2 regions of the Bacillus sp. JJ1566 genome follow, and region 2 is predicted to be linked to the other one. Evidence: predicted binding sites of a transcription regulator. Region 2 holds the regulator's gene; the other holds the start of a gene.
The links. Region 2 encodes Rex, which represses fermentation and respiration genes when NADH is low (regulators of the CRP and FNR family bind a similar motif). Its sites were predicted from a motif close to TTGTGAAATATTTCACAA; they were not measured.

Region 1 (3,172 bases), on a different contig from region 2:
AGCAATGAGCTTATTTGATGGCTACGGTGGCTTACAAGAACTTCTTAAGGCTGGTGGACCAGGAGCTATCGTTAGTGAAGTCTCTACGATGATGCTTGGTGCTATCGGTGGAACACTTGCAGTATTAGGAGTTATCGTATTACCAATCACTTCCGGTGATACTGCATTCCGTAGTGCACGTATGATTATTGCTGATTATTTAAAAATGGCTCAAAAGTCAATGCCAAGTCGTCTATGGATTGCTGTCCCATTATTCGCTATCTCAATTGTTCTTACTCAAATCGATTTCAACATACTTTGGAGATACTTTAGCTGGGCGAACCAAGCAACAGCTGTTATTGCCTTATTCGTAGGTGCTATGTATCTATACATCGCGAAAAAGAATTACTGGATTTCACTAGTTCCAGGAACTTTCATGCTATGCTTGGTAATCACGTATATCTTGAATGCTCAAATCGGTTTCCGATTACCGATGGATATTGCATGGTACGGTGGATTTTGTGGAACTGCCTTGTTACTAGTGTTATTCTTCCGTCAAGCAAATAAAGCACGAGCAGCAAATCTTCCTTTGGAAGTAGATATTTCTTCCTATAAGAAGGTATCCTGATGGGATGCTGCAGTCCTGAATATCGAAAGGTAGTAGAAGCCAAGGAGCAGAAGGTCAATCAAAATAGCAATGACAAAGTTCCCGTTTGGGGAAAGATCGTGAGCGTGGGTATTATCGTTGGAGCCACAATTGCCTTCGTCCTCTTATAAGTTGATAAAAAAAATGCACGCAGTCTTCAGATTGCGTGCATTTTTTAATTGAGTTTGAGAAACATTTCACAAATTAGTTGGTATCTTATTCACGAAAACTTTAGTAGTATTGAGTTAATAAAGTCCAAAATTTTCGCGTACAATATCAGAAGGACGCCCAGGGAGGTTCATACATATGGAAATGACAATAAGCGACGCAGCATTAAAATGGTTTAAAGAAGATATAAGTGTAAAAACAGGAGATACGGTTCGATTCTATCCGATGTTTTACGGAACTAGCCCCGTACAAGAAAAGTATTCACTCGCCTTTTCAACACATGACGAACCCATCCAAATTCACACAAGTCATAAGATTGATGATATCGAGTTTTATGTAGAAGAGGATGACATCTGGTTCTTCAATGGCCATAACCTCATCGTCGACTATAATCCAGATAAAGATGAATTAGAGTACCAATATCCAAAACCGTAGGCTCACAATATGTGAGTCTTTCTTTTTTTATGTGATTCGTATCACGAACCTTTTCCTCAATCTATGTTAATTTCATCATAACAGCATAGTTTGAAAGGAGAAATTTACGTGAGTGAACTTATTAATAACCGAGAACAAAATAAAATGAGTGATATTGAGAGAGAAGCCATCATAAAACAAAGCTTTAAGGATTTACATAATGGGAAATCAGTAGAAGAGATTAAATCCCATTTAGCAAATAAAGTTGGTTATATTACGATAGGAGAAATCTCCAGACTACAGCAAGTATTGGTGGAAGAAGAGAACATCCCAGCAGGTGACGCAACAGAAATTTGTTTACAGCATCGGGAGATTTTTAAAGATTTAATTGAAGAAACTCTGGCTAGTCATCCAGAAGAGCAACCTGGGCACCCCGTGCATACATTTAAGCTTGAAAATAGGGAACTTGAAAAGCTAGTAAACGGTAAAGTAAAAAAACATTTGGAGTTATTTGAAGTGGATGATCATCATGAAAATCGACTGAAATTACTTGAGGATTGTAATCTTTTACTGGATATCAGAAAGCATTATGAACGAAAAGAACAGCTCCTGTTTCCATATTTAGAGCAGTACGGAATTTATGGACCAACAAATATGATGTGGAAAATTGATGATTTTATTGTTGATGCGATAAAAGATGCAAAACGTTTGCTTACTGATTATGATGGAGATAAACAGGCTGTTATAGAGGTTATTACTTTTGTTGTTGATCAAGTTGATGAAATGATCTATCGAGAGGAAAATATTCTCTTCCCAATGTCAATGAATAATCTAACAGAAGACGAATGGCTGAAAATTGCCCGTGAGAGTGATGAAATTGGATTTTGTTTGATTTCACCTGAAGATTGGAAACCTGAGCGAAATGTAATCGGTGATGAACAAATTTCAACTAAAGGGTTTATTAAGATGGAGACAGGTATCTTATCCTTAAAACAACTTGAATTACTTTTAAATCACTTGCCAGTTGATATTACGTTTATTGATAAGGATGATGTCGTCCGTTATTTCAGCAAGGGAAAAGAGCGTATTTTTGCAAGGACAAAAGCAGTTATTGGGAGAACGGTTCAAAACTGTCACCCACCAAGAAGTGTTCACGTGGTCGAAGAATTACTCGAAGATTTCAAATCAGGTAAAAAAGATACAGAAGATTTCTGGATCAAAGTAAAAGGTAAATACGTGTATATCCGATACTTTGCCGTACGGGATGAGGCAGGGGAGTATATCGGAACGATGGAATTCTCCCAAAATATCGCTCCAATCCAGGAAATTGAAGGAGAAAAACGAATTTTATCATAGAGTTGAAGAAAAATGCTGATACTTTGGTGTCAGTGTTTTTTATTAGGTAAAAAACGGGTTATGAAAAATCATCCACAAAAACAAAAAGAACCATCATTTCCACCTTCGAATGATTGGTTCTTATGTTTCGTACGGTATAAGTGATCCTTTTTCGTTTTTGTCATTCTTGTTTGCATATCCGTTAATGCAAATGGGCTTCTCCCGTTTTCCGGATTTCTCTTTCCTTCTCGAACAAGCCTCTCGCGCGTTTTCCTAGCGTTTGATTTAGCCATCTTCAATCACCTCTTCAAAATTTTTACATCTTAAGTATACATGGTTTATGTGTACACTTCCATCACGAATTTTTCAGTGTATATGGGCAAATTCCCTAAACGAAAAGTCAGCTACTTGAATAGGATATAAACGATAATTAATTTGGGAGGTGTCGGTTTTGGCCGATAACAAAGAACAGGAATCACGTGAAGAGCAGGAAGTTCAACGAATGGATGCGTGGGAATTCTTTTGGGGAAGAAGACCAAGATCTGAAGAGGAAGAAATTGAAGAAGAATAGATTCTTATGAAGTACCAATCACCATAGATAAAAAGAACTGTGATGATTGGTACTTTTCT
Region 2 (3,172 bases):
AACGGAACGGTGACCATTAAATGAGAGACTAGCTCAGGAGGTGTGATTAAACCTCCAATTACTAGAAGGACAAAATACGCATATTTCCTTATTTTCGATAAGAACATCGGAGTGACAATTCCAAGCCTAGTTAAGAACATTACAACAACCGGTAGCTGAAACAAAAAGCCAAACGGTAAGGTTAGCTGTAACAGGAATTGAAAATACTCATTAATCCCGATTACCTGATTTATTTCAAGACGACCCGCTAACCGCGTCATAAAGTTCACAACAAATGGGAATAAAATAAAATAGGAAAATGAAACCCCTACTAAAAATAATCCTACCGAAATCGGAATATAACTCAACGTTACCTTTCTTTCCTTCTCATACAAGCCTGGACTAATAAAGGCCCAAAGCTGATACAGTAAAAAAGGAGAAGAGATAACAAACGCAATAATAAAGGCAAAATTCATATAAATTTTAATTGGATCTGTCATACGGAAAGCATTCATTGTCAGCTCTTTGGCTTCCTCAGCATTTTGCAAGTAAACAATTACCGGCTCAGCGAGAAAAAAACTCCCCAGTGCAACAATGAAGAAGAAAACGACTACATAAATCAGTCGTTTTCGCAGCTCACCAATATGATCATAGACGGACATTTCTCTTTCGTTCATCTGACTCATCCTATCATTACTTCACATCAGGAGTTTCATTCTTCTTAACATCATCATCGTCATCATCTGCTAAGCCTTTTGTTGCGTTTTTAAATTCACGCAATGTATTTCCTGCAGCTTTTCCTAATTGAGGTAACTTCTTAGGTCCGAAGATTAACAATGCTGCAAATACAATCAATAGAATACTACCAAATCCAAGATTTCCCATCATGAGCCACCTCCCAACAATTATAAAATCTATTTCTATTCTTCATTCGAATAATGCTTTAAAAAGTAAACAAGTGCTTGTAGCTCAACAGCTAGATCAATATGGTGAACCCGTATATGTTCGGGCACATTGATTCTTGCTGGAGTGAAATTAAGGATACCTTTGATCCCTTTATTCACCAGGCGGTCAGTAATTGACTGTGCTGCGCCAACCGGCACTGTTAAAATAGCAACCGTGACATCATCAGGCAATTCTTTTTCAAGATCATCTAAATGACACACCTTTACTCCGCCAATACTACTACCTACTTTATTATAATCCACATCAAACGCAAGCTCAATTTTTGTATTATTATTTTTTGAAAAATTATAATGTAAAAATGCAGTACCTAAGTTACCAACACCGATTAACGTAACCTTTGTTAACTCATCCTGATCAAGTGTCTTACTAAAAAAGGATAATAAATAATTGACATTATAGCCATACCCTTTTTTTCCCAATGCACCAAAATAGGAAAAATCGCGCCTAATCGTGGCTGAATCAACCTTTACCGCATCACTCAGCTCTGCAGATGATACCCTCTGCTTCCCCGAGGCATGCAAGTTTTTCAAAAACCGATAATAAAGTGGCAGCCTTTTGGCAGTTGCTTGTGGTATTTTTGATTGTTCCAGATTCATGTTTATTCCCCCGCTACTGGCCTTTTAAAATCTCCGTTCTTTCCACCTGTTTTTTCAGTTAAATAGGTTGGCCCAATCACCATGCCTTTATCAACCGCTTTACACATATCATACACAGTTAACGCACAAACCGATGCAGCCGTAAGGGCTTCCATCTCAACACCGGTGCTTCCCTTTGTTTTAACTGTTACAGTGATATGTAAAATATATTCACCTTGGGTCGTCCAACTAAAACGGATATCGACGCCTTTTAATGCCAATGGATGGCACATCGGGATTAGCTCTGATGTTTTTTTAGCTGCCATAATACCGGCAACCTGGGAAACAGCTAGAACATCCCCCTTGCTAATCTCATTCTTTATTATTTGCTCATAAATCAATTTATTTACAGTAATACTCGATTTTGCAATTGCTGTACGAACAGTATCAGATTTCTCTGTAATGTCGACCATTTTTGCCCGACCTTGCTCATTAAAATGGGTAAATGATGTCATATATGTACCCTCCCATAAACTATACACTATTTTACCACATCTGTCTTTGGAACATCTGTGAACATTATCATTGCAGTTGCTCTATTAAGATAATATAAGATACACTGTTGTTAGAAACAAGAGGTGAAATAGTATGATTTTACTACAAGTAAATCAGCTCAAAAAGTATTTTGCTGCTGATCTTATTTTATCCAATATAAAATTAGAAGTACAAACTCGCGACCGAATTGCTATTGTTGGCCGAAATGGTGCCGGAAAATCAACCTTATTAAAAATAATTGCTGGTCACATGTCCCATGATGGCGGTGAAATTATTAAGCCAAAAAGCGTCACTATTGATTACCTTGCACAGGACACTGGACTTGAATCAAATCTTACCATTTGGCAAGAAATGCTTACCGTCTTCGCATCTTTACAAAAACTAGAAAAAGACTTAAGAAAACTTGAAGTAAAAATGGGAGACCCATCTGTTTTTGAAAACCCAACTGATTATCAAAGGCTACTCGAAGAATATGATCAGCTCCAGGTCGATTTTAAAGAAAAGGGTGGCTATCAATATGAAGCCGATATTCGATCGATTCTACATGGCTTTCATTTTACAGACAAAGACTATGAAACCAAAATATCTAGCTTAAGTGGTGGTCAAAAGACGCGCTTAGCCCTTTGTAAACTATTACTAACAAAACCTGATTTATTGATTCTGGACGAGCCAACCAACCACCTCGATATTAGCACTCTTACCTGGCTTGAACAATATCTACAAGGCTATCCAGGTGCACTCTTAATTGTTTCTCATGACCGGTACTTCCTAGACAAAGTCGTCAACCAGGTCTATGAGATTTCGAGACACACAAGCACCAAATATGTCGGAAACTACAGCAACTATTTAAAATTAAAGGCTGAAAACTATGAGCTTGATCTAAAAAAATACGAAAAACAGCAGGAAGAAGTCGAAAGATTAAAAGACTTCATCGCGAAAAATCTAGTCAGAGCTTCCACAACAAAGCGCGCCCAAAGTAGACGAAAACAGCTTGATCGAATGGAGCTGATGGGCAGACCAGCTGGTGACGAAAAATCAGCTTCCTTCCGATTTGAAATCGAAAGACAAAGTGGAAATGACGTCTTAAGTGCTAAAGA

Region 1: the regulator Rex is predicted to act here: its motif matches at 1,258-1,275, upstream of V7112_RS03065 (DUF438 domain-containing protein).

What each region holds. Positions count from the first base shown of each region.
Region 1 covers NZ_JBALOP010000003.1:144,863-148,034, reverse strand. The annotation lists gene V7112_RS03075 (carbon starvation CstA family protein) at 1-607, shown strand, start outside; gene V7112_RS03070 (HesB/YadR/YfhF family protein) at 932-1,228, shown strand; gene V7112_RS03065 (DUF438 domain-containing protein) at 1,337-2,563, shown strand; gene V7112_RS03060 (hypothetical protein) at 2,632-2,835, opposite strand.
Region 2 covers NZ_JBALOP010000073.1:40,040-43,211, forward strand. The annotation lists gene tatC (twin-arginine translocase subunit TatC) at 1-656, opposite strand, end outside; gene V7112_RS22785 (twin-arginine translocase TatA/TatE family subunit) at 673-864, opposite strand; gene V7112_RS22790 (redox-sensing transcriptional repressor Rex) at 900-1,541, opposite strand; gene moaC (cyclic pyranopterin monophosphate synthase MoaC) at 1,544-2,035, opposite strand; gene V7112_RS22800 (ABC transporter ATP-binding protein) at 2,169-3,172, shown strand, end outside.